DNA from 2 places in the Mesorhizobium sp. M9A.F.Ca.ET.002.03.1.2 genome. Region 1 is predicted to be linked to the other one. Evidence: riboswitches for the same ligand, from Rfam matches in the RefSeq annotation. Region 1 holds a riboswitch; the other holds the start of a gene.
The links. Region 1 has a riboswitch for cobalamin ahead of EJ066_RS26145 (DUF1636 family protein). Riboswitches for the same ligand answer to the same signal wherever they lie in the genome.
Positions count from the first base shown of each region.

Region 2: linked by a shared signal. The riboswitch ahead of EJ066_RS09465 (aromatic ring-hydroxylating dioxygenase subunit alpha) and the one ahead of EJ066_RS26145 (DUF1636 family protein) in region 1 are both predicted to bind cobalamin.

Region 1 covers NZ_CP034443.1:5,393,102-5,401,661, forward strand. The annotation lists gene EJ066_RS26140 (winged helix-turn-helix domain-containing protein) at 1-1,056, shown strand, start outside; cobalamin riboswitch at 1,086-1,290, shown strand; gene EJ066_RS26145 (DUF1636 family protein) at 1,328-1,762, shown strand; gene cobW (cobalamin biosynthesis protein CobW) at 1,759-2,796, shown strand; gene EJ066_RS26155 (cobaltochelatase subunit CobN) at 2,815-6,468, shown strand; partial or broken gene cobG (precorrin-3B synthase) at 6,465-7,988, shown strand; gene EJ066_RS26165 (precorrin-8X methylmutase) at 7,963-8,560, shown strand, end outside.
Region 2 covers NZ_CP034443.1:1,877,619-1,886,178, forward strand. The annotation lists gene EJ066_RS09435 (L,D-transpeptidase) at 1-73, shown strand, start outside; gene EJ066_RS09440 (diphosphate--fructose-6-phosphate 1-phosphotransferase) at 171-1,337, shown strand; gene EJ066_RS09445 (MBL fold metallo-hydrolase) at 1,354-2,079, shown strand; gene EJ066_RS09450 (molybdopterin-dependent oxidoreductase) at 2,373-2,981, shown strand; gene EJ066_RS09455 (FAD-binding oxidoreductase) at 2,978-3,724, shown strand; gene EJ066_RS09460 (hybrid-cluster NAD(P)-dependent oxidoreductase) at 3,853-4,953, opposite strand; gene EJ066_RS09465 (aromatic ring-hydroxylating dioxygenase subunit alpha) at 4,977-6,224, opposite strand; cobalamin riboswitch at 6,441-6,643, opposite strand; gene EJ066_RS09475 (DUF680 domain-containing protein) at 7,164-7,388, shown strand; gene EJ066_RS09480 (DUF680 domain-containing protein) at 7,535-7,753, shown strand; gene ugpC (sn-glycerol-3-phosphate ABC transporter ATP-binding protein UgpC) at 7,849-8,560, opposite strand, start outside.

The DNA of each region.
Region 1 (8,560 bases):
GTCAGCGCGGTGGTGCGCGCCCACTATATGCCGCTCTATTCGCGGCTTGGCCCCTACCCGCTCGCGCTGCTCGACAACGCCGCCGTGACGCGCAAGCGCAAGGTCTTCGAATACTGGGCGCACGAAGCGTCCTTTCTGCCGGTCGAAACCTATCCCCTGATGCGCTGGCGCATGGAGCGGGCCGAGCGCGGCGAGGAAATGTATAACGGGCTGGCCAAGTGGGGGCGCGAACGCGCCGCCTACATTGAAGATATTTACCGCGAGGTTGTGTCGCGCGGCCCGATTGCCGCCTCCGCCCTCGAAGGCCAGAAGGGCTCGGGCGGCTGGTGGGGCTGGAGCGACGCCAAGCACGCTTTCGAATGGCTGTTCTGGGCTGGCCGTATCACCACGGCGTCGCGTCGTGGCTTCGAGCGGCTCTATGATCTGCCGGAGCGCGTGCTGCCGCCGGCGATACTCAGCTTGCCGGTGCCCTCCCCTGAGGATGCGCACCGCGAATTGCTGCGCATTTCCGCGCGAGCCCACGGCGTCGCGACGGCGGGCGACCTGCGCGACTACTTCCGCCTCTCTCCCGCTGACATCAAGGGCCGGATCGAGGAACTGGTCGACGCAAGCGATCTTTTGCCGGTGCGCGTCGAAGGCTGGGACAAAACAGCCTATCTTCACAAGGACGCCCGTTTTCCGCGCAGGATCGAGGCACGCGCGCTGCTCGCCCCGTTCGATCCGGTCGTCTTCGAGCGGGCGCGCGCGGAACGACTGTTCGACTTCCGCTATCGCATCGAGATCTATACCCCTGCCGAAAAGCGCCAGTACGGCTATTATGTGCTGCCGTTCCTGCTCGGCGAAAGGATCGTGGCGCGCGTCGACCTCAAGGCCGACCGCCCCGCCGGCGTGCTGCGCGTCCATGCCGCCTATGCCGAGCCCGGCGCCCCGCCGCAAACCGCCGCCGAACTTTTCGAGGAGTTGAAACAAATGCAGGGCTGGCTCGGTCTCGAACGCATCGAGGTGACACCGGCCGGAGACCTGGGTTCGGCGCTGGCCGACATCGCCGCGTCGTAACCATGCGTTGACACGCCTGCCTCCACAAGCCTAAATCCGGTTCAGACGGTCTCCTCTCGGCAAAGGGAGGAGCCAAGAGGGAATGCGGTGCGAAATCTCGATTTCAAATCCGCGGCTGTCCCCGCAACTGTAAGCGACGAGCCAAGGCCGAAAACCACTGGGATGGTCCCGGGAAGGCGGCACCAAGGCGACGACTCGCGAGCCAGGAGACCTGCCGTCTAGGACTTAAGAATCCGATCGCCTGGCGGGTTTTCCGGGCAAGGAGCCTGATTTGGAACGCGACAGCAGTTTTTCGGCTGAGACAGCGGGCGTATTGTCCCGCGATTGTGATGCCTTGGCCGGCGTCACCGTGATCGTCTGCGCCTCCTGCCGCGACGAGACCGGCTCCGACGGTCATCCCCGCGCCGGCGAATTGCTTGCCGAAGACACGCGCCGCGCCGCATCAGGCGAAGATATCCGCATCCGCACGGTCGAATGCCTCGGCAACTGCAAGCGCCGACTGAGCGCGGCGATTTTGCGCGAGGGCTGCTGGAGTTACGTCTTCGGCGACCTGACCGTGACCAGCGGCGCCGATCTCGTCGCTGGCGCAAAGCTCTTCGCCACCTCGACGGACGGTCTCATTCCATGGCGCGGCCGCCCCGACTGCCTGAAGCGTGGCCTCATCGCCCGCATCCCTTCCCTCGACCTTTTGAAGGACCTGACATGACCGCTTCCGTCTCCCGCGTGCCCTGCACAGTCGTCACCGGCTTCCTCGGCGCCGGCAAGACGACGCTGATCCGCCATCTGCTCGAAAACGCCGGGGGCAAGCGGCTGGCCATCATCGTCAACGAGTTCGGCGACGTTGGCATTGACGGCGAGATCCTGAAAGGCTGCGGCATCGACACCTGCCCAGAGGAAAACGTCGTCGAACTGGCCAATGGCTGCATCTGCTGCACCGTCGCCGACGATTTCGTCCCGGCGCTCGACCAGATCCTGTCGCTGACGCCGAGGGTCGACCATATCCTTATCGAAACCTCGGGCCTCGCTTTGCCGAAGCCGCTGGTTCAGGCCTTCCAGTGGCCGACGGTGAAGAGCCGGGTGACGGTCGATGGCGTTATTGCCGTGGTCGACGGACCGGCGCTGGCCGAAGGCCGCGTCGCCAACGACATGGACGCCCTGCAGGCGCAGCGCGCGCAGGACGACACGCTCGACCATGACGATCCGGTCGAGGAGGTGTTCGAGGACCAGCTCGCCTGCGCCGACCTGATCATATTGTCGAAGAGCGACCTGATGGACGCCGCCGGCTCGGCCCGCGCCAACGCCATCATCGGCGAGCACGCTGCGCGCGCCGTCAAGATCGTGCCGACCTCGCAAGGTAAGGTCGATCCCTCTGTGCTGCTCGGCCTCGGCCTTGCCGTCGAGGACGACATCGAGAACCGCAAGACCCATCACGACGACGAGCTCGACCACGAGCACGACGATTTCGACTCATTCGTTATCGATATTCCGTCGATCGCCAATCCAGACGAGTTGGCCTTGCGCGTCGCCACTGCGGCGGAAGAAGAAAACGTGCTGCGCGTCAAGGGTTTCGTCGAGGTTGGCGGCAAGCCGATGCGGCTCTTGCTCCAGGCCGTCGGTCCGCGCGTCAATCACTATTACGACCGCGCCTGGACCGCTGAGGACGACCGTCGCTCGCGCCTCGTCGTCATCGGCCTGAAAGGGCTGAACCGCCCGGCGATTGAGCGTATTCTCGCCGGCTGACCTCAGGCACGAACCGCGATGCACATCCTCACCACCACATCCGCCTCGCTCGACGATCTCGCCGAGCCGGTCGATCTCAGGCAGACGCCGGCGGATGTCGTGGCGCTGTCCTTCACCGACAGCGATCTGGCCGGGCTGGCGGCGGCGTGGAAAACGGACGCGGATCGCCTGCCGTCGATGCGGCTGGCGGCTTTGCGCGATCTGCGCCATCCGATGTCGGTCGATCTCTGGATTGACAGTGTCGCCCGGCACGCCAGGGTCATTCTGGTTCGCATCCTCGGTGGCTACGACTGGTGGCGCTATGGCTGCGACCAGCTCGCCTCGACCGCACGCGCACGCGGCATAAAACTGGCGCTGCTGCCCGGCGAGAGCCATGACGAGGATCTGCGGCTGATCGAAGGCTCGACCTTGCCGCGCGAAGAGCTGGACGGCCTGCTCGGCTATTTCCGCGAGGGCGGGCCGGAGAATATGACGGCGCTGGTGCGGAGGCTGGCGGGGTTGGCGGGGGCGGAAGTGGCAGTGGCCGAGCCGGTAAGCGTGCCGAAGGCGGGGCTTTACGAGCCGGGACGCGGTGTCGTCCCCCTCCTCCTTGAGGGGAGGGTCCGGCCGAAGGCCGGGGGTGGGGTCGCCTCTGAAGCGCACCGACATAAAAAAACGCCGCGCACTGCCGCGGCGACCCCACCCGGCCCTGCGGGCCACCCTCCCTTCAAGGGGGAGGGAAAGGTCGTGCCCATCCTGTTCTACCGCTCGATGCTGCTGGCCGCAGATGTCGCCCCGATCGACGCCCTTTTTGAGGCGCTGAGCGCGCGCGGCATGGCCCCCGTCCCCATCTTCGTCTCCAGCCTCAAGGACTCGGCATCCCTAACATTTGTTGAAACCGCACTGGCCGCGCTGAACCCCGCCGTAATCATCACCGCGACGGCCTTCGCCTCCGGCGCCGAGCCCGGCGTCGAAACCCTGTTCGACCGCGCCGGCGTGCCGGTGTTCCAGGTCATCGTCGCGACGACACGACGCGAGATCTGGCAGAACAACCAGCGTGGCCTGGCGCCAGCCGACCTCGCCATGCATGTCGTGCTGCCGGAGCTCGACGGCCGCATCCTCGCCGGCGCCATTTCCTTCAAGGGCGAAAGCGAGACCGACCCCGCATTGGCCTTCCGCGCGTTCGCCAACCGGCCGGAGCCGGACCGCGTAGCGCAGGTGGCGAACCGTGTCGAAGCCTTCATCCGCCTGCGGCGGACGCCGCGCAAGGAGCGCAAGCTCGCCATCCTGATCCCCGACTATCCGAGCTCGCCGGGACGCACCGGCTACGCCGTCGGCCTCGACGTGCCGTCGAGCGTGCTGGCTATGCTGCACGACCTGAGCGAACAGGGCTACGCCGTTGAGGGGATTCCACAAACGCCGCGTGAGTTGCTGGATGCGTTGCAGAAGGGCGGGCATGGATTGGGCTTGGATGAGTATCGCGCACTCTCCCGGGACCTGCCGGCCGATGCACTAAGGATCGTCGAGGAGGCATGGGGGTCGCCAGACGGCGAGATGACCGTCAAAGCCCCCCCCTCTGTCCTGCCGGACATCTCCCCCACTTGGGGGGAGATTGCGCCCCCATCACCGCTTTCGCCAATCTCCAAGGCTGCCGAGAGAGAACCGGCAGCGGAACTGCCAATCTCCCCCCTCGTGGGGGAGATGTCCGGCAGGACAGAGGGGGGCGCGACAGAACGCCAGCCTTCGCGACAAATAGGTGAAAAACACTTCCCCTTCCGCGCCGCCACCTTCGGCAACATCACCGTGGCGCTCGCCCCCGATCGCGGCCGCTCGGCCGACCGCCGAGCCGATTACCACGACCCGACCCTGCCACCGCGCCATGCGTTGATCGCCTTCGGCCTTTGGCTGCGCAAATCAATCGGCGTCCATGCCCTCGTCCATGTCGGCGCACATGGCACGCTGGAATGGCTGCCCGGCAAGACTGTCGCGCTCTCGGAAACCTGCTTTCCCGAGATCGTCACCGGCCCCCTGCCCGTCATCTATCCCTTCATCGTCTCCAATCCCGGTGAGGCCGCACAGGCCAAGCGGCGCATTGCCGCCGTCACCCTCGGCCATCTGCCGCCGCCGCTGGCCGGCGCTGGGCTCGATGAAAACCAGCACCAGCTTGAGCGGCTGGTTGACGAATATGCCCAGGCCGATGGGCTCGACCGCCGCCGCCGCGACCGCCTGGCAAGGCTGATCGTCGAGACCGCGCAAAAGACCGGCCTCGCCTCCGAAGCCGGCGTTGCCGGAACCGACGCCCCAGACGAAGCGCTGCGCCGCATCGACGCCTGGCTCTGCGACCTCAAGGATTTCGCCATCAAGGACGGCCTGCACATCTATGGCCGCTCGCCCGAGGGCGAGGTCGACCCGCTGCGCGAGCAGAGTGCGGCGGCCGAGAAGGCGGCACTCCTCGCAGCCCTTGATGGCCGCCACATTGCCGCTGGCCCCGCCGGTGCCCCAGCGCGTGGCCGGCGCGATGTGCTGCCGACCGGCCGCAATCCGTTCACATCAGACCCGCGCACAATGCCGACGCCGACCGCCTATGATCTGGGCAAGGCGGCGGCGGAAGAGGTGGTGCGCGCCTATATGCAATCGCATGGCGACTGGCCGCGTTCGCTGGTCATCGACCTCTGGGGCTCGGCCTCGCTTCGCACCGGCGGCGAGGAGATCGCGCAAGGCCTGGCGCTGATGGGTTGCCGGCCGCAATGGGATTCGGCCACCGGTCGCGTCACCGGCATCGAGGTGCTGCCGCCGGCCACGCTTGGCCGCCCGCGCGTCGACGTCACCTGGCGCATTTCAGGCCTGTTCCGCGACATGTTCCCGACGCAGATCGCGCTGATCGACGCTGCCGCCAACGCCGTCGCCGCCCGCGACGAGGACGCATCGGAAAACCCGCTCGCGGCCAGGACCCGAGCGGACGGAAAGATCAGCCCGCGCATTTTCGGCACCTCGCCCGGCACTTACGGCGCCGGCGTCGAGGATCTATTATCGAGCGGCGACTGGGCCGCGCGTCAGGACATCGGCCGCGCCTACCTCGACGCCACCTCGCATGCCTATGGCGGCGGCGAGGGCGAAGGCGTCTCAGCGCCCGGCGCGTTTGAAACTCGCATCGCCGAGGCCGACCTTCTCGTCCATCCGGGAGACGATCCCGGCCGCGACATTTTGGAAGGCTCGGCCGATGTCGCCTTCATCGGCGGATTTTCGGCAGCCCTTGCGGCACTCGGCAAGAACGCCGATGTCATCGTGCTCGACACCACGGACCCGAAAAAGCCGACGCCGCGCTCGGTTGGCGAGGCGGTGTCCCGTGTCGTGCGGGCCCGTGCTGTCAATCCGCGTTTCATATCAGGCCAGATGCGCCACGGCCCGCGCGGTGCCTCGGAATTCGCCGAGACGGTCGACCGGCTCGTCGGCTTCGCCGAAACCACCCATGCCATATCGGGCACCCTGATCGAGGCCGTGCACGACGCCTATCTCGGCGATCCCGAGGTTCGTGCCTTCATCCTGCGCGAAAACCCGGCGGCGGCGAAGGTCATAGCCGAGCGGTTTCTGTCGGCGCGGCGGCGTGGTCTTTGGCACCCGCTGCGCAATTCGATCGACGATGACCTCTCCGCATTGATTGCCGAAGCACAAGCACTTGAGGTGGCGGCATGAACGCTTTTTCGCGGCGTGGCGCCTGCCCTGCTCTGTCCGCGCCGATGCAGACCGGCGACGGCCTTCTGGTGCGGCTCAATCCGGTTGCTGGAGGATTATCGCCGAAATCCTTGATCGGGTTAGGTGAATCGGCCCTGCGGCACGGCAACGGCATCATGGAAGTGACGGCACGAGGCAGCCTGCAGATTCGCGGCCTGACGCCCGAAAGCGCACGGCTGCTTGCGGCGGAGGTCGACGCTCTCGGCATCGCGGTGCGAACCGGCGTGCCGGCCGAGACCGGGCCGCTGGCGGGCCTCGACCCGCAGGAGATCGCCGACCCTCGCCCGCTGGCAGAGCGGATTCGCAAGGCCATCGAAGATGCCGGGCTGGCGCAGCGCCTTGGCCCGAAGGTTTCGGTCGTTGTCGACGGCGGCGGAAAGCTGGCGATGGATGCGGTGACGGCCGATGTCAGGCTTGTTGCAACGCGGATCAATGAGGAAATCCAGTGGCAGGTGTCTGTTTCGGGTGGGCAGAATGCGAAGGAGCTCGTCACGGTAGAAGACGATGCGGCACGCGATATTGCCGTCGCGGTGCTCAGGATGGTCGCCGAAAAAGGTCGCGAAGCCCATGCAAAGGATTTGACGGAGAGGCAGCTGGCCTCGCTCGCAAGTTGGCGTTCCTTCGCGCCCCCCTCTGTCCTGCCGGACATCTCCCCCACAAGGGGGGAGATCGCTCTGTCGTCGCAGCTTTCGCCAATCGCCAACGGTGCTGAGCGACAGCCGTCGACGCAACTGCCGATCTCCCCCTTCGTGGGGGAGATGTCCGGCAGGACGGAGGGGGTGTGACGGAATGCCCTCCTCTCAGATCGTCTAAGCCCGTTCCTTCCCCGATCGGCCCCCTCTCCCTTAGTGGCAACACAGTCGCCCTCGGCATCGGCCTGCCCTTCGGCAGCATGCCGGCGCAAAAACTCATCGACCTCGCGCAACACGCCTTCGCCCTTGGCGCAACCGAAATCCGCCTCGCGCCACAACGCGCGTTGCTTTTCATCGGCCTTTCACCGACCGGCTGCCACTCGCTTGAGCAAGCCGCCGCCACCCTCGGCTTCGTCACCGATGCCGCCGACCCGCGCACCAGGATCGCCGCCTGCCCCGGCGCGCCCGCCTGCGCCTCCGGCCGGATCGCGACGCGCGACATCGCTGAGACCATCGCAGCGGAAAACCACGACATCCTCGATCCCTCCTTCACGCTGCACATTTCCGGCTGCGCCAAGGGCTGCGCCCATCCCGGCCCGGCGGCGCTGACCCTGGTCGGCGGCGAAAATGGAGCCGGGCTTGTCGTGGACGGGACGGCAAAGGCCCTTCCTGCCAGTTACAGGCCGGGTTATGACGCCGCGCGCGGCATCGGCCGCGTCGCGGCAGCACTCCGCAGCGCACGACTTCAAGGCGAAACCGCCGCCGCTTGCCTGGCAAGGCTCGGCACGGCCGGCGTCGTCGAAGCTTACCGACAGGAATGAGCATGCCCGCCTACGACTATATCCATGACGGCACGGCGATCTATGAGCGCTCCTTCGCCATCATTCGCGCCGAAGCCGACCTGTCGCGCTTCTCAGACGCGGAAGCCGATGTCGCCATTCGCATGATCCATGCCTGCGGCCAGGTCGAGGCCAGCAGGCACTTCGTTTTCTCCAGGGATTTCGTTGCCGCCGCGCGCACGGCGCTGGCGGCCGGCGCGCCGATCTTCTGCGACGCAGAGATGGTGTCGCATGGCGTCACCCGCGCCCGGTTGCCCGCCGGCAACGAGGTGATCTGCACGCTGCGCGACCCGCGCACCGCCGAAATCGCCAAGGAGATCGGCAACACTCGCTCGGCCGCGGCCGTCGACCTGTGGGGCGAGCGCATGGCCGGTTCGGTCGTCGCCATCGGCAATGCGCCGACCGCACTTTTCTACCTGCTGGAAAGGCTGCGCGACGGCGCGCCAAGGCCGGCAGCGATTATCGGCATGCCGGTCGGCTTTGTCGGTGCGGCCGAATCGAAGGATGCGCTGGCCGAAAATTCCTATGGCGTGCCCTTTGCCATCGTGCGCGGCAGGTTGGGCGGCAGCGCCATGACCGCCG
Region 2 (8,560 bases), 2.9 Mb from region 1:
GCGCCTGATCAACCAGGACATCATCGACCTCTACAGCCGCGTCTCCAGGAAGAACCCGATCGTCGTCGTCTGACCTCACTGCCGCTTGGCGGCTGCCCGACTCTCCCGTTGCGCGATGGCGCAAGACAGGCGAATGTGCCTGCAAAGCCACTGCTCGGGAGACGTGAAGCATGTCCGGAACTTTTGTGATCGCGCAAGGCGGCGGCCCGACCGCCGTCATCAACCAGACGATGGTGGGCGCCGCGCTCGAGATCCGCAAGCGGCATCCCGGCGCCAAGGTCCTGGGCTCCATCCACGGCGTGCGCGGCATTCGTGACGGCAACTATGTCGATCTTTCCGCCATCGCCGAGGACCGGCTGCGGCTGATTGGGGCAACGCCGAGCGCTGCCCTCGGCTCGACGCGCGACAAGCCGGATGCCGCCTATTGCGAGGTCATCCTCAACGGCCTGAAGAAGGCCGGCGCCGACGCCTTCATCTATATCGGCGGCAACGACACCTCGGGCACGCAGCAGATCCTGACCGACGCCGCCGGCGGCAAGATGGCTTTCGTCCATGCGCCGAAAACCATCGACAACGATCTCGAGGAGAACGACCACACGCCCGGCTTCATTTCGGCGGCCGAGTTCGTCGCCGGCGCCTTTCTCTCGGTCGACCTCGATTTCCGCGCTCTGCCGGGCATCTATGTCGGCATCGTCATGGGGCGGCATGCCGGTTTCCTCACCGCCGCCGCCGCCGCATGGCAGCTTGACCCCGACAGCGGCCCGCATCTCGTCTATGTGCCGGAACGTCCATTCTCGGCAGCTAGCTTCATCGAGGACGTGCGCGCCACGCTCGACCGCCACAAGCGCTGCATCGTTGCGGTCTCCGAAGGCGTCGGCACCGCCGACGGCAAGGCGCTGGTCGAAAGCCTTGTCCCGCCGGAGAAACTGGAGCGCGATGCGCATGGCAACGTCAAGCTGTCGGGCAGCGACCTGCCGGCCGCCCTCGAGCGCGCGCTGGCCGAAGGATTGCCGGGCAAGCGGGCGCGTGTCGACGCGCTCGGCTACATGCCGCGCGGCTATGTCGGCGCCATCAACGCCGTGGATGCGCAGGAAGCCTTCGACGCCGGCGTCTTTGCGGTCGCTGTCGCCGAACAGGGCGGCGGCTCGGTGGCGCTGCAATATGACGGCAAGAAAACCGTGCTGAAGAAGGTGCCGCTGAAGAACGTCGCCGGCAAGACGCGCCACATGCCGGATGATTTCATGAAACCGGATGTCAACCAGCTTTCCGATGCGGGCATGGCCTATCTGAAGCGGCTGGTGCCGGAAAAGTACAAGGTCGGAAAGCCGTTCGTCTGATGCCGGCTCGCTTCTGATGGACGATTGGTTCAGCAGAAGCATCGTCGATCAAAACACGACGATGCTGACCGAGCCATTCGTGCATGATTTCGTGCGCGCCAACATCTGGCATCTGCGCGGCCGCGATGTCGATCTGCTTGTCGACACCGGCATGGGTATTTGCCCGCTGGCGCCGGAGATCGATACGCCTGATGGCAAGCCGCTGCTCGTCGTCGCTACCCATATCCATCTTGACCATGTCGGCTCGCTGCACGAATTCCCGCTGCGGGCAGGGCCGAGGCACAGCGCCGCGCAATTCGACAGCATGGATGAAGCGGTCACCTACGCCCACATGTTCCACACGCTCGACGGCGCGGTCTCGAAGCTGCCGGCGCCGGGCTGGAAAGCAGCCGATTACAAAATTCCGCCGGCGCCGCTGACGCGGACGCTTGGCGAGGGCGACATTGTCGATCTCGGCGACCGGCAATTTCGTGTGCTGCATCTGCCGGGCCATTCGCCCGATTCGATCGCGCTGTTCGATGAGGCCGACGGCCTGTTCTTCGCCGGCGACGCCATCTACGATGCCATGCTGATCGACGACCTGCCGGACTCCGACCGCGCCGCCTATCGCCGGACGATGCAGCGGCTGCTCGACCTGCCGATCCGCATCGGCCATGGCGGCCATGGACCGAGCTTCGACGCCAGGCGAATGCGCGAAATCGCCACTTTCTATCTCAAGCGAACAGACGGGATAGGCGCATAGGAGGCTTCGGCAGGACGGGAAGACATGCGAACTCAGGGCAAACCTGAAGCGATTGTCTTGCAACCACGGGTAGTTTCAACTTGACATGTGAGGGCAGTTATGCTAGGAATTATTTCACGGTGCTGATTTGCGCCGACGACCCGCCGCGAGGCGGGTTTTTTATTTTCCGGTTCTGTCGCGGCCAAGATTTCGGTTGCCCGCCAGAGCATCTTCGAGAAGACTGGTGCAGGCCGGCAGACGGCCTTCCAGCAAACGGCCCCAAGCAAACGGCCCCAAGCAAACGGATTGTCTCGATGGTCACCCGCGGCTTCTCCGGGCGAAAGCCCCCCACCGACACGGATGCGCGTATCCCGCCCGGCCAATACCTCGAGCAAGGGTTTCCGGTGCTGTCGGCCGGGCCGACGCCGCGCGTGCGCACCGAGGAGTGGTCGTTCACGCTCAAGCACGGACCGCGGCCGGTCAAGACGTGGAATTGGAAGGAATTCAACGCGCTGCCGCTGACCAAGATGACCCGCGACATCCATTGTGTCACCGCGTGGACCAAGTTCGACACGGCGTGGCAGGGCGTGCTGGTCGACGACATTCTGGCGGATGCCGGCATCGAGCCACTGAGCCCCTTCACGCTGGCGCTGTCTTTCGACGGCTATACAACCAACGTGCCGACGAAGGATCTCACCACCGGCAAGGCGATGGTGGCGCTGCTCTACGAAGGCAAGCCGATCACGCCGGACCATGGCGGCCCGGCGCGGCTGCTGGTTCCGCATCTCTACTTCTGGAAATCGGCCAAGTGGCTGAACGGCTTGCAGTTCACCGAGCGCGACGAGCCGGGTTTCTGGGAACTGCGTGGCTACCACATCTATGGCGACCCGTGGCGCGAGCAGCGCTATACGGGCGATCCATGAGCGACGGGCCGGCGGCGCAGTCGCCCTGGCAGACGGTCACCATCACCCGGATCGAAAAGCGCACGCCGCGCGTCACCAGCTTTTTCCTCCGGCCGTCGCGGCCTTTCGCCTATCGTGCCGGGCAGCATGTCGATGTCAGGCTGACGGCGCCGGACGGCTATCAGGCGCGCCGCTCCTACTCCATCGCCTCGGCGCCGGAATCGGGCGAGACGATCGAACTGGCGATCGAAAGGTTAGACGACGGCGAGGTCTCGCCGTTCTTTCATGAGGTGGCGGCGGTCGGCGACGAGGTCGAATTGCGCGGCCCGCTCGGCGGCCACTTCGTCTGGTCCGACAGCGACGGCGGCCCGCTTCTGCTGGTCGGCGGCGGGTCGGGCGTGGTGCCGCTGATGGCGATGATCCGCCATCGAGCCGCGCTGAAATCGGCGGTGCCCATGGCGTTGGTGTTTTCCGCGCGTGTCTGGAACGAGGTGATCTTTCGCGACGAGCTGATCGACTTCCACGATCGCCGGGACGGCTTCGATCTGGTGCTGACGCTGACCCGCGAGCCGGCCCGGCGCCCGGCGGATCATTCGCGGCGGGTCGATGCCGCGATGATGGCGCAATCAATAGTGCGGCTTCCCGCGCCGCTAAGGTTCGCCTTTGTCTGTGGTTCGAATGCCTTCGTGTCGGCCGCTGCCGAGGCGCTGATAAATGCCGGCGTTCCGGCAGGCCTCATCCGCACCGAACGCTACGGGGTCTAATGCATGTCGCCCAAAAGTGCGCAGCGGTTTTGGGATAACGACATGCATAAGAACAAGAACTTAAAGCGCGTGAATCCTTTCAGGCGCGACGCGCTTTAAGCGGGTGTGCTGCCGTTCAGCCTGTCGTCTCAGGCCTCGATTTCCAGCGCCGTCAGCGGCTTCGAGCAGCAGGCGAGGATGAAGCCGTCATCGATCTCGTGATCGAGGATGCCGCCATTGTGGCTCATTTCGACGTCGCCCGAGACCTTTTTCACCTTGCAGGTTCCGCACAGGCCGAACTCGCAGGCCGCGGGGATTCTTACGCTCGAAGCGCGCGCCGTCTGCAGCACGGTCTGGCCGGCAAGGCATTCGGCATCGACATCCGAAAGCGAGAATCGGATCGGCGTTGCGGCTTCGCCAGGGATATCGACCCCACCTTCTGCCGGCGAGGCAAACGGGGCCGGTATTTCCTCCACCGCCGGTGCCGCAAAGCTTTCCTGATGATAGCTGGCCATGTCGAAGCCGGCGGCCTCCAGCATCTGCCGCACGGCGCGCATGAACGGATCAGGGCCGCAGCAGAAGACTTCGCGCTCGCGAAAATCGGGCGCCAGCAGCGGCAGCCGGATTGCGTCTATCCGGCCCATATGGCCGAACCAGCCCTCGCGGCTGGAGCGCTCCTCGATCATGAAGCCGAGCGTCAGACCCGGCATGCGGCTGCCGAGCAATTCGAGCTCCTTGCGGAAGATGATCTCCTCGGGCTTTCGCGCGCAGTTGACGAAGCCGACATCGGTCCAAGGCGCGCAGTCGTTCAGCCAGCGCAGCATCGACATCATCGGCGTCACGCCGGAGCCGGCCGAGACGAACAGATACTTGGCCGCGGGATGGCTGTGCAGCGAAAAGTCGCCCGTCGGCCCATAGGCTTTCACGTGAATGCCGGGTTTCAGATTATCGAACATCCAGCGTGTGCCGATGCTGCCGGCCTGCGCTTTCACCGTCACCGCAATGGAGAACGGCCGCGACGGCGAGGACGACAGCGTATAGGTCCGCAGCAGCGGCCCTTCGCTGGTCGGCAGTTCCAGCGTCACGAACTGCCCGGGTTTATAGCGGAACCAGGTCTGGTTGTCGGAGCGGAAGGTGAAGGTCTTCACGTCAGGCGCCTCGTCGCTGACGCCGATCACTTCCAGCACCTGGAGCCTGTCGTTCCAGGGCGTCATCTCGTCGAGATGGCGGTAGAGCCCGAGGTCCGTCATCGCATTCATTCCCTTGAGCTTTTTCAGGCGACGCTGCGCAACGCCGGCCGGCCGTCCTCGGCAAGGCGCGGTCCGATGAAGGAGGCGTACCATTCGACGAACTGGATGACGCCGCCCTCATGCAGCTCCGAATAGGGGCCGGGCTCATAGGCCGGCGACAGGATGCCGAAGGCGTTTTCCTCGACGATGCGGCGGTCCTGGTCGTTGGTCTCGGTCCAGACATGGGTGAGTTCGGCGAGGTCGTAGTCGATGCCTTCGACCGCGTCCTTGTGGACAAGCCATTTGGTGGTGACGGCCGTTTCGGTGGCGCTGATCGGCAGCACGCGGAAGGTGACCGCGTGATCGCCGAGGATGTGGTTCCAGGTCGTCGGATAGTGGTAGAGCAGCAGCGAGCCGATGCGGTCGGTCGAAACGCTGTCGGAAAGGTTCTTCTTTACCGCGCGCCGTCCCGTCATCGTATAGCTGACGGCGTCGCGCAGCAGCGGCGCGCGGGTGGCGCGATACTGCCCGGCCGGATCGATGCGGAACCTGCTCGGCAAGCCCGCCGCCTCGCATTTGGCCCAATGCGCGAGCATTTCCGGGTCGCTGTCGGCGCCCTGCACGCCGGTCACGGTCGGTGCTTCCGGGAATGTCTTGCACAGTTCCGGATGGTTGCCGGCGCAATGGTAGCACTCGCGGTTGTTCTCCCAGACGAGCTTCCAGTTGCCCTTCTCGACGATGGTCGATTCGAAGGCGACCTTTGCCTCGCGCAGCCGGTGCGGCAGGAGGTAAGGCTCGATCATGGCGCGCATCGGCGCGAAATCCGCGGGCTCCTTGGCCAGGCAGATGAAGATGTAGCCACTGATGCTTTCGCAGGCGACCGGCTTCAGGCCGAACTGGCTCTTGTCGAAACCATCCGCCATCTGCCTTGCGAACAAAAGCCGGCCGTCCAGCTCGTAGGTCCACTGGTGATAGGGACAGACGAGCTTCGCCGCCGTGCCCTTGTCGGCGTTGCAGACGCGGCTGCCGCGATGCCGGCAGGAATTGTGGAAGGCGTTGATCTGGCCGTGCTGGTCGCGGACCAGCACGACCGGATAGTCGCCGATCTGGGCGGTGATGTAGCTGCCCGGCTTCGGGAACTCGCAATCGTGGCCGATGAACAGCCAGTCGCGATACCAGATCAGCTCCATGTCGAGCTTGAAGAAATCGGCATCGGTGTAGAAGGGCTGTTCCAGCGAATAGCCTTCCCTGCGGCCGTGCAAGAGCCTCAGCATGTCGTTGCGCGCATCCATGTCCTGTCCTCATACTCGTCGCATCGGCCCGAAAATCGGAATCGATTTTCGGAAAGCACGATGCGCAGATTCAAAGTCTTGGAGCGTACTTTGTGCGTCCAAGTGGACGCACGTCGCTCCAAGGACTGAACTGGTGGTGATGGAGGAAGGATCGGCTGCACGCCGGCGATACGGCCGGGCATGCACTACCCGCCTCTTGACCGCCCACCGCGATCAGTCGAGTCTCGAATCTCGGGCTGGTTTCCGGGCTCTGGAGTGTCCTTACGGACGGCCGCGACACCTTCCCAGGCTTGTGGCCCAGTGGTCTCCCGTTGCGACTTGAACTCCACCACCGTTGCGGGGGCAGCGCCGGGTTCTGACCGGCTTCCCAATTCTCCGCCTGGTCGTCACCAAGCGGCACCTGAGATGGCATGATCTAATCATGGCGGCCGGCTGACTGTCGGCATGAAAGCGACATCGTATCCATGCGGCGCGACACGGCCGCGAATCCTGCGGGCTGGAATTTGAGGGAGGTGAAATTGCGACCCGGCTGGGAGCGCCGTTGGCTGCAAGGCATGCCGGATTGGGCCGTTGTTGGAGCCCGAAATGGTCAACGATTCGTTAGCGGGCTTCAAAATGCTTTTTAAGCGGTTTCTAAAATCGAACCGAACGGTTCGTTTCTGTTGACACTGCGTGCAGGACAGTGTGAACGCAAGTTCGCCGATCCGTCAAATGGCCGGATGGCGCGATTCAGCTAACCAATTGATAATATAGCATAAAATTGTGGTTGTAGGAGCCTCTGGCGCAATTTCAAGATGCAGATTCTTGGTCCACGCGGAACAACTTCGTGATTGGAATCTGCCGAATGGCCTTCCCACATCGGGGCTGTCCGAACGACGCGAATTCCTCCCAAGACACGCCGCTGGACGGACGGGAAACTAAGATACTGGAGTAGTTAAAATGAAAAAGATCGCTCTTGCTGCCGTCGCCGTTCTGGCCATCACCGGCAGCGCCTTTGCTGAAGGCAGTGACCATTATGGGTCTGACGGCGCCAACCAGCCGGCCGTTGCGGTCGACAGCTCGTACACGGCTGCGGTTCGGAATTCGGCCCCGGCGCAGAATCCGGTTCCGGCCGACGAGAAGCCTGCCCACGGCAGCGACCGTAACCTCTTCGGCAACAACTAACAGCCGATTCCGGACCATGATCCCGAACTGAAGGTCAGCGAAGCAAAAAGTGGAAACCGGTTTTCGGAAAAGATCATGGTCAACAACAGAGAGCGGCGGCATTTGCCCGCTGCGCTGGTGGAATACGAAAATCCAGGAGTACTGAAATGAAAAAGATTGTTCTTGCCACCGCCGCCATTCTGGCCATCTCCGGCAGCGCTTTTGCCGGTAGCGACAACTATGGATCGAATGGCGCCAACCAGCCGGCCGCCGCGGTCGACAGCTCGTACACGGCTTCGATCCAGAATTCGGCCCCGGCGCAGAATCCGGTTCCGGCTGACGAGAAGCCGGTCCACGGCAGCGACCGCGACCTGTTCGGCCGCTAACAGCGACCTGAACGCACAAGAGCGGCGGGCTTTGCCCGCCGCTCTTGTTTTTGCCTTCGCCAAACCGCTTATGTCAGGCAGTTCGGCTGCCGGTCTCAAGCAGCCTTTGCTTCCGCCTGGTGGAGTGTGAAGGAATGTCCGTCGGCGTCGAAAATATGCAGGTCGCCGGCATCGGCACTCAACCGCAGCGCAGCACCCCGCTTGACCTCGACATTGCCTGGCAGCTTGGTCACCAGCGGCAGGTCGGCACGGCCGATGTCGACATAGACGAGCTGGACCTCGCCGAGCTGCTCGACATAGTCCACCGTTCCCTCGAATAGATAATCCGCGCCGGTGGCGATCATCAGATCCTCCGGCCGGACACCAAAGCTCACCGAAGCACCCTTCGCCGATGCCGGGGTGGCGATCGGCACCGTCGCCTTGCGTCCGCCGACATGGCTGACGACCGTCGGGTTGCCTGGTTTGTCGATCGTCGCCGGCAGGATGTTCATGGCCGGCGAGCCGATGAACTGGGCGACGAACAGATTGCCGGGTTTCTTGTAGAGCTCCATCGGCGTGCCGACCTGCTCGATATGGCCTTCCTTGAGCACGACGATGCGGTCGGCCAGCGTCATCGCCTCGACCTGGTCGTGGGTGACGTAGATCATCGTCGTGGCAGGCATCGACTCCTTGAGCTTGGCGATCTCGATGCGGGTGGCGACGCGCAGCGCCGCGTCGAGGTTCGACAGCGGTTCGTCGAACAGGAATACCTTCGGGTTGCGCACGATGGCGCGGCCGATGGCGACACGCTGGCGCTGGCCGCCCGAC